DNA from 2 places in the Pseudonocardia sp. C8 genome. Region 2 is predicted to be linked to the other one. Evidence: riboswitches for the same ligand, from Rfam matches in the RefSeq annotation. Region 2 holds a riboswitch; the other holds the start of a gene.

Evidence for each region. Region 2 has a riboswitch for thiamine pyrophosphate ahead of H7X46_RS10575 (ABC transporter substrate-binding protein). Riboswitches for the same ligand answer to the same signal wherever they lie in the genome.
Region 1: linked by a shared signal. The riboswitch ahead of thiO (glycine oxidase ThiO) and the one ahead of H7X46_RS10575 (ABC transporter substrate-binding protein) in region 2 are both predicted to bind thiamine pyrophosphate.

Annotation. Positions count from the first base shown of each region.
Region 1 is NZ_JACMTR010000002.1:5,956,718-5,961,410, reverse strand. Features, by position in the region: gene H7X46_RS28355 (hypothetical protein) at 1-152, shown strand, start outside; gene H7X46_RS28350 (thiazole synthase) at 174-932, opposite strand; gene thiS (sulfur carrier protein ThiS) at 935-1,135, opposite strand; gene thiO (glycine oxidase ThiO) at 1,138-2,286, opposite strand; TPP riboswitch at 2,303-2,389, opposite strand; gene thiE (thiamine phosphate synthase) at 2,425-3,108, shown strand; gene H7X46_RS28330 (hypothetical protein) at 3,230-4,477, opposite strand; gene H7X46_RS28325 (DUF3159 domain-containing protein) at 4,636-4,693, opposite strand, start outside.
Region 2 is NZ_JACMTR010000002.1:2,111,348-2,116,040, forward strand. Features, by position in the region: gene H7X46_RS10560 (choline dehydrogenase) at 1-1,566, opposite strand, end outside; gene H7X46_RS10565 (hypothetical protein) at 1,688-2,107, shown strand; gene H7X46_RS10570 (hypothetical protein) at 2,180-2,875, opposite strand; TPP riboswitch at 3,025-3,137, shown strand; gene H7X46_RS10575 (ABC transporter substrate-binding protein) at 3,132-4,154, shown strand; gene H7X46_RS10580 (ABC transporter permease) at 4,151-4,693, shown strand, end outside.

The sequences.
Region 1 (4,693 bases), 3.8 Mb from region 2:
CGCTCCGCGCACTGGCCCGGGTCCCGGTGCGGACGCTGACCCGGGTCGTCCCCGACCCGGCGGCCGCGTGGCGGTCCGGCGACCCGGACGTCGTCGCCCGGCTGGCCGCGTTGGAACTGTCGGATCTGGGTCTGCGTCCCCGCGACCGGTGACCCGGACCCGCTGCACCCCTGTCAGTCCTCCCGCTCCGGCGAGCTCGCATGGGCCCAGTACCGGCGCGGGATCCGGCCGGCTCGCCGCGCGTCCCAGCCGGCCTCGACGCCGAGCCGCATCGCCCGGGCCATCCGCTCCGGATCCGCGGCCCGGGTGACCGCGGTGGCGAGCAGGACGGCGTCGCACCCCAGCTCCATCGCCTGCGCGGCCTCCGACGCGGTGCCGATCCCGGCGTCGAGCACGACCGGGACGCCCGCCGCCTCGACGATCATCTCGATGTTGTGCGGGTTCCGGATGCCCAGCCCGGTCCCGATCGGCGACCCCAGCGGCATGACGGCGGCGCACCCGGCCTGCTCCAGCTTCCGGGCGAGCACCGGGTCGTCGTTGGTGTAGGGCAGCACGGTGAAGCCGTCCTCGACGAGCTGCTCGGCCGCGTCGAGGAGCTCGATCGGGTCGGGCAGCAGGGTGCGCTCGTCCGCGACGACCTCCAGCTTGACCAGGTCGGTCTCGAGGGCCTCCCGGGCCATCCGTGCGGTCAGCACGGCTTCGGCGGCGGTCCGGCAGCCCGCGGTGTTGGGCAGCACCCGGATCCCGAGCCGGCGCAGCAGGTCCAGCAGCCCGGTCCCGCCGACGACGTCGACCCGGCGCAGGGCCACGGTCGTCAGCTCGGTGCCGGACGCGACCAGCGCCCGCTCCAGGATCTCCAGGTTGGTGGCACCCCCGGTGCCCATCACCAGCCGGGAGTCGAACAGGTGGTCGCCGAACGCGAGCTTGTCCATCGTCATCCTCCCTGCACCGCGGTCAGCACCTCGACCCGTGCGCCGTCGGCCGGCACGTACCCCGGCCAGGACGCCCGGGGCACGACCTCGCCGTCCACGGCGACGGCGACGCCCCGCTCGGGCAGCCCGGCGTCGGTGAGGACCCGGGCCAGGTCGGTCCCGTCCTCGATCTCGCGGCTCTCGCCGTTCAGCAGGATCACCATCGTCAGCTCCTCTCGGCCGCGACCGAGGTGAAGCGGCGCGGGTCGGCGGCCCGCACGGCATCGGGCACGGCAGCGTCGCGCAGCACGGCGGCGACCGCGGCCGCCGTCACCGGGACGAGCAGCATGCCGTTGCGGCCGTGCCCGGTCGCGGCGATCAGCCCCTCCGGCCCGATTCGGCCGATGAGGGGAACATTGTCTCGGCTGCCCGGTCGCAGACCGGCCGCCGACTCGGTCAGCGCGTACTCCGCGATCCCGGGCAGGATCCGTTCGGCGTCCCGGAGCAGGTCGCGCACCCCGCCCACGGTGACGTCGGTGTCGAAGCCGTTCTCCGCCGTCGTCGCGCCGACCACGAGGTCACCGTGCCCCGGCAGGACCCGCGGGACGGCGTACACCGGGCGCCCGTCGACGAGCGCCCGGACGGTGCGGGCCGGCGGCGGCAGCGCACCGGGCCGGCGGGTGAGCCGCAGGACCTCGCCCTTCACCGGCCGGACCAGGCCCTCCAGCACCGGGTGCAACGACGACGAGTGCGCCCCCGCCGCGACCACGACCACGTCGGCCGCGACCTCGGTGCCGTCGGCGAGCCGGAGCCCGGTGACCCGCGCGCCGTCGTCGCGCACCGCGGCGACCGCACGCTCGTCGACCGTCACCCCGGCCCGCCCGCACGCGGCCCGCAGCGCCGCCAGCAGCCGGCGGTTGTCCACCGAGGGGTCGCCGGGCACCGAGAGGCCGCCGCGGACGTCCGGACCGATGGCCGGCTCCAGCCGGCGCAGCTCGCGACCGGTGAGCCGCTGCACCGGCCGGCCCAGCGACTCCAGGTACCCGGCGAGCGCGGTCAGCTCGTCGCGGTCACCGGAGCCGGTCGCCGCGACCACGGTGCCCGCCGGGTGCAGCCCGGCGTCGGTTCCCGCCTCGGCGGACAGCGCGGCCGCGAACTCCGGCCAGCGCGCCACCGAGTCCAGCCCGAGCGCCAGCAGGTCCTCCTCGCCCGGCCAGGCCTCGGTGACCGGGGCCAGCATCCCGCCGGCGACCCAGGACGCACCGCTGCCCGGGGCCGGGTCGAACACGGTCACGGCCCATCCGGCGTGCGCGGCCTCGCGGGCCACGGACAGCCCGATCGCACCGGCTCCGGCGACGGCCAGCCGCCTGGTCATGGTTCTGCCCACCTCACTCCCTGCGCCGGCATGACCCGGATCAGGTTCGACGGTCGGGACCGCTTCCGAGGTCCCCTCTCAGCCCGTTCGCCGGGCTCCCGTGGCTCTCACCTACGAACCTCCAGCGTACGCCGTAGCGTGCGGGCCGTGTCCGACACCGATACCCGCTCCACCCGCCTCGCCCGCCTGCAGGAGGCGAGGCTCTACCTCTGCACCGACGCCCGCACCGAGCAGGGCGACCTGGCCGCGTTCGCCGACGCCGCACTCGCCGGCGGGGTCGACATCGTCCAGCTCCGGGACAAGGGCGGACCGGACGGGCCGCTCGAGGCGAGGGCCGAGCTGGCCGCGCTGGACGTGCTCGCCGACGCCTGCCGCCGGCACGGCGCGCTGCTCGCGGTGAACGACCGGGCCGACGTCGCGCTGGCCGCCGGGGCCGACGTGCTGCACCTCGGCCAGGACGACCTGCCGGTGGCCTGGGCCCGCCGGATCGTGGGCGACGACGTGCTCGTCGGCCGGTCCTCGCACAGCCCGGACGAGACCCTGGCCGCCGCCGGCGAGGACGGCGTCGACTACTTCTGCGTGGGCCCCTGCTGGCCGACACCGACCAAGCCGGGCCGCCCCGCGCCGGGCCTCGACCTGGTCCGCACGGTCGCCGGGCGGGCCCCGGAGCGGCCGTGGTTCGCGATCGGCGGGATCGACGAGGAGCGCCTCGACGCGGTGCTCGAGGCCGGGGCGACCCGGATCGTCGTCGTCCGCGCCATCACGGGTGCCGACGACCCCCAGGCTGCTGCCGCCCGGCTGAAGGCCCGCCTCGCCCGCTGAGCCCCGTATGAACGGGGTCGGGACCGTTCCGTCGGGGCCGGCCTCCGCACGCACTTCCGGGCCGCACACACGACGGCGCCGGTGGGCCGTTGCCCACCGGCGCCGCGCGCGTCGTGCCGTCTCAGTTGGTGGGGGCGGCGCCGCCGTCCTCCCCGGACTGCTGACCGGAGTCCGGTTCCTGGCTCGGGACGATCCGGTCGAGCCCGTTCTGCAGCGGGTCGCTGCTGCTCCCGGACTCGGAGCCGCTGCCGGGCTGCGCCGACTCGCCGGTGCTCGGGCTCGTGCTCGTCGACTGCTCCGAGGTACCGGTCGGCGCCTCGCTGGTCGAGGTGGCGCTCTCCGAGCTCGACGGGTCGGTGGCACCGTTCTCGCCGCCCCGGTCGGGGGCCTCCGCCGGAGGCGCACCGCGGACGACGTTCCCGATCGAGGTGCCGGAGCCGTGGCCCGCCAGCGACGAGCCCTTGACGACCTCGATGCCGGTGATCAGGAACATCGCGACACCGAAGGTGACGACGCCGAGCACCGCGGACACGATCATCGCCCGGCGGGTGACCCGGACCCGCCGGAACCCGCCGAGTCCCGCACCGGACGCCGCGGCCGTGCGCGGCCGGCCGGGCGCGTGCGCCGGGTCGAGCAGGACGGTCTCCTCACCGGTCGGGCCCGCGGCTCCGCGGCCGGCCGACTGCCGGGCCGCGGCGACGGTCCCCTCGGCGACGCCCTTGCCCTTGCGGGCGACCGCCTTCTGCTTGAGCACGACCGCCTTGTCCTTGCTCACCTCGATCGACCGGGTGAACAGCGTGGTGGCCAGCGTGGTGACGATCGAGCCGAGCGCCGCGCCCAGGACGGTGCCGACCGCGCCGAGGAACGAGCCGAGGATCGCCGTGACGACCGCGGCGCCGGCGCCGGCCGCGATCTTCGTCGGGCTCAGCTCGGCCTTCAGCGAGGTCGTCTCGCCGGAGCCGTCGTCCTTGGCGGAGCCGGGCCCCTTCCCTGCGTCGGATCCCTTTCCGGGGCCGGCTCCGACCGGCCCGTTCGGGCCACCGGGACCGGAGGCCGGGCTCAGCTCGGTGGGCGCGGCCGCGGAGGTCATCGCGCGGGTCCGCGGGTATCCGCCCGGCGGGGTCCCCTGCGGGACGCCCGGGCCGGGGACCACCCGGGTCGGCCGCTGGCCGCCCGGCGGGGTCGCCGGCGGGACGCCGGGACCGGCGTGCGGGGGCCGGGCGGGTGCGGCGCGGCGCGGCTGCGGGACCTGGGGGGCGTCCGGGGACGCGACCGGGCGACCGGTGGCCGGTGGGACGGGGCGGGTGGGTCCGGGAACGCGCCGGTCGACATCACCGCGGCTGGGCTCCGGGGGGCGCTGGTGTGGCATGGCTCCTTGCAGTGGCATCGTGGGGCGGCGGTTCCACGGGTGAGAACGTCGGAGCGGCGCGAAACGCATCAGACGATCACCGGAAGTGACGACCTTCACGTCACCCGATCGAGGTCACGGTAAAATCACGATTCTAGTCGCAGCCCGGACCGGTCCCGTCACCGGGGGTGACGGATTCCCGGGTGATCGTCCGGCAGCGCCGTGCGCAGCAACGGC
Region 2 (4,693 bases):
CGGCCCGTAGGTGTTGGCGTTCGGCACGTCCGGGAACACCGAGGCGTCGACCACGCGGAGCCCGCCGACACCGTGCACCCGCATCGTCGCCGGATCCACGACGGCGCCCTCGCCGGTGCCCATCCGCGCGGTGCTCGTCGGGTGGAGGCCGTTCTGGGCCCTGCGGGCGACCCAGTCGAGCACCTGCTCCGGGGCACGGACCCGCGGTCCCGGGAAGGTCTCGCCCCCGCCCAGCCCGGCGAACGCAGGCTGGGCGAGGACGTCCCGCGCGATGGCGACCGCCTCCACCCAGCGCTGGCGGTCGTCCGCGGTGGCCAGGTAGTTCATCCGCAGCGCCGGCGGGACGGCGGTGTCGCGTGAGACGGCCCGCACGGTGCCGCGGGCGTCGCCGGCCATCACGCTCACGTGCAGCTCGAACCCGTGCCCGGTCGGCCGCACGTCCGGCGCGAACCGCATCGCCACCGGGGCGAAGAGCATCATGACGTCCGGGATCCCGGCGCCGAGCGAGGTCGTGGCGAACCCGCCGATCTCGAAGTGGTTGCTCGCCCCGATGCCGGTGCCCGAGACGACCCACCGGGCGGCGGCACCGGGCAGTCGGTGGACGCGTCGGTGCGTGGACAGCGAGACCGGCTGCAGGCAGGAGTGCTGCAGGTGGATCGCGAGATGGTCCTGCAGGTTCTCCCCGACCCCGCCGAGCGCGGCGCGGACCTCGACCCCGAGCGTGGCCAGGTGTGCCGGATCGCCGATCCCGGACACCTGCAGCAGCTGCGGGGTGGCGATCGCACCGGCGCAGAGGATCGTCTCGCCCGCGTCGACGTCGTGTGTGGATCCGTCCGCGGCGCGGAACCGGACCCCGGTCACCCGCCTGCCCCGGGCGTCGAACAACAGCTCCCGCACGGCGGCCCCGGTCCGGACCTGCAGGTTCGGCCGGGACGTCGACACCGGATGCAGGTAGGCGTCGGTGGCCGAGTACCGACGGCCGCGGAAGATCGTCCGCTCGGTGCGGGAGAAACCCTCCTGCACCGGCCCGTTGACGTTGTCCACCACGGCGTGCCCGGCCTGGCGGGCCGCGATGAGGAAGGCGTCGTTCAGCAGCCCGCCGGCCGGGGCCCGCTCGAGGATCTGGGGGCCGTGGCCGTCGGCGTCGAACGCGATGCGGTGCTCGGAGAGTCGCCGTTCCAGGCGCCGGAAGTAGGGCAGGCAGTGCGCGGAGCTCCAGCCGGCCAGCCCCGCGCCGGTGGCCCACCGGTCGTAGTCGCCGGGGTGGCCGCGCTGGTAGACCATGCCGTTGATGCTGCTGCTGCCGCCGAGCACCTTCCCTCGCGGGACGGCGAGCCGTCGGCCGGCCAGGCCCGCCTCAGGCTCGGTGGTGTAGCACCAGTCGTAACGCGGGTTGCCCCAGGCCCGGGACAACGCGGCCGGCATCCGGATCACCGGGTCCCAGCGGTGGTCCGGCCGGCCGGCCTCCAGCACGAGCACGCGGCGGGCCGGATCGGCACTGAGCCGGTTCGCCAGCACAGCGCCGGCCGAGCCGCCACCGACGATGACGACGTCGTAGCGCGCCATCCGTTCCTCCCGATCCGCGACCGGCGCCGCGAGTGACCCCTCCAGGGGCGCAACCCCCCTTGCGGCTGTCACGGTACGCGTCGCACCGGACCGGCGATGAGGGACCCGTAGGCTCCGTGGCGTGACGACGGCGGGGGACGGCGACCGGACGGCCGGTGCGCGTGCGGCGCCCGGCGGCGCCGACGCGGCACTGGCCGCGCTGGGCGCCCAGCTGGAGGCGTCGATCGCGGACCTGGAGTCCGCGCGGGAACGGGTGCGGGAACTGCAGGCACTGCGCGCCGAGGGGCTGGGCTGGCGGGAGATCGTGCCGCGGGAGAAGCGGCCGCTGATCGTGGAGAGCGTGACCCGCGCGCTCGACGGCCTCGGCGCCGTCGGCGGGCGGTTCCGCCGGGAGGAGGCGGTCGCGCTGCACGATGAGGGCGAGACGATCGCCGGGATCGGCAGGCTGTTCGGCGTCAGCCGCCAGCGCGTGTCGTCCTACCTGCAGGAACACGTCCAGGTGCAGGGGGAGCGGGCGGCTGGGGAGGACCCCGGGCGCTGAGTCGGTGCTGCGTGCTTCGGCCCTCGGCCGCCGGGCCTCAGTGCTGCTGCTTCGGCCCTCGGCCGCCGGGCCTCAGGCATCCCGCCGGCGGTGCCGGGCCCGCCGCGGTGCCGGCACGTGCGGGATCGGTCCGGTGCGCTCCACCTCCGGGAGCCGCGGCGCCGGCACCCGGGCCTGGGCCCGCTCCGCCGCCCGGGCGACCTCGGCCTCGAGCCGGGCCAGCTCGCGGACGTCGCCGATCCGGGCCGCCAGTGCCGCCGCCACCGGCCGCAGCCCGGTGGCGAGGTGCTCGGTCAGCCGGTCGCCACCGGGCCCTGCGCGCGCCAGCAGCTGCAGCGCCCCCGCCGGGCGGCCGGCGAGCGGCACCGGGACCGTGAGCGACCGCACCAGCCCGCAGCCGGCCGCCGCCGCGGCGAGCTCCGGCGGCCCGGACCGGGTGAGGTCGGGGGTGAGCAGCACGCGGTCGCCGCGCTCGGCAGCCGGCCCCGGACCGGCGTCCGCCCGGCGCTGCAGCTCGCCGAGCCGGGTGGCCGCGGTGTCCGACCCGAACACCCGCCGCCCCTCGGGGTCGCGCGGGTCGGCCGGCTCCCGCAGCAGCAGGGTCGCGCCCGCCACCCCGGCCGCCGGCACGAGCGCCACGCAGATCCCGGACAGCAGGGCGGCGACGTCGACGTGCGCCACCGGGGTCGCCCCCGCCTGCAGCGCCACGCGCACGAGCGCGGCCGTCGGGTCGGACGGGGAGCGCCCGCGGGGGCCGGAGACCGCCATGTCGTCCTTCCTCACGTGCCGTCACGCAGCGTCGTCGTTCGGGTCCGGAGGATAACGATCCGGCTGAGCCGTGGGCCGACCGGCCGACCACGATCACTGTCCGTCACCCACGGGGAGTGGTCCGGGCGGTCGCACCCGCGTAGAGTGATCGCCCGTACCGCGGGAGCCCGCGCACCGAGGCTGAGAGGGCGGCAGGACCGGCCGTCGACCGTTCGAACCTGATCCGGTTGACACCGGCGTAGGGAGGCCCGTCCTCGTGCTGTCACGTGCCCGTCCGTTCGTCCTGCTCGTCGCGCTGCTGCTGGCGCTGTCCGGCTGCGCGGCCGGCGAGACCGCGCCGCAGCAGCCCGGCGGGCCGCCGATCCGGGTCGCGCTGGACTGGACGCCCAACACCAACCACATCGGCCTGTTCGCCGCCCAGCAGGCCGGGTACTTCCGCGAGGCCGGGCTGAACGTCGAGTTCCTGCCCTACAACGCGACCTCGCCGGACACCCTGGTCGCCAGCGGGGCCGCCGACTTCGGGATCAGCTTCCAGGACTCGTTCACGTTCTCGAAGGCCGCAGGCGCCGACATCACCTCGGTGATGGCGATCCTGCAGCACTGGGCCACCGAGATCGCGGTGAAGGCCGACCGGCACGACATCCGGAGCCCGCGCGATCTGGACGGCAAGGTGTACGCCGGGTTCGGCGGTCCGGGGGAGATCCCGAAGATGCAGGCCGTGATCAAGGCCGACGGCGGCCGCGGAGAGTTCCGCACCGAGGTGCTCAACACCGCGGCCTACGAGGCGCTCTACGCCGGCCAGGCCGACTTCACCGAGCCGTTCGTCAACGTCGAGGGCATCGAGGCGCAGCTGCGTGGCGAACCGGTCAAGACCTTCCGCTACACCGACTACGGCTTCCCGGACGCCTACAACGTCCTGCTGATCGCCAACTCCACCGTGCTGAAGAACGACCCCGACCGGTCGCGCGCGTTCGTCCAGGCCGTGCAGCGCGGCTACCGGCTCGCCGCCGACGACCCGGCCACGGCCGCCCGGATGCTCAAGGAGGCCAACCCGGGCGCGTTCACCTCCGACGAGCTCGTCGACCGCGGCGCCGCGATGCTCGCCGGGAGCTTCCTGCGCGACCCGCAGGGCAGGGTCGGGCACCAGACCCCCGAGCAGTGGGCCCGGTTCTCCGGATTCCTCTACGACACCGGCACGGTCGCCGGCCCGGACGGGAAACCGGTCCGGCAGAAGCCCGACTTCACGACGTGGTTCACCAACGACCTGCTCGCGCCATGACCCGCCGCCTCGCCCCCGCCGCCCTGCTCGTCGCCGCGCTGCTGGTCGCCTGGCAGCTCGCGGTGACGCTGACCGGTGTCCGGCCGCAGGTGCTGCCGTCGCCGTTGCGGGTCGTCGAGCAGGGCTGGGCGTTCCGGTCCGCGTTGTGGGCGAACACGCTGCCCACGATCCAGGTGACGGCGATCGGCTTCACCGTGTCGCTGGCCGTGGCCTGGGCGATCGCGGTCGCGGTCGACTTCTCGCCGTGGCTGCGCCGCGCCCTGACCCCGCTGCTGGTGGCCTCGCAGACCCTGCCGGTGGTGGCGATCGCCCCGCTGCTCATCCTCTGGTTCGGCTTCGGGCTGCTGCCGAAGGTCCTCGTGATCGCGCTGGTGACGTTCTTCCCGGTCGCCGTCGGGCTGATCGAGGGGTTCGCCGCGACCGACCGGTCGGCGACCGCCCTGCTGCGCTCGATGGGCGCGAGCCGCTGGCAGCGGTTCCGCTACGTGCGGCTGCCGGGCGCGCTGCCGTCGTTCTTCACCGCGCTGCGGATCGCGATC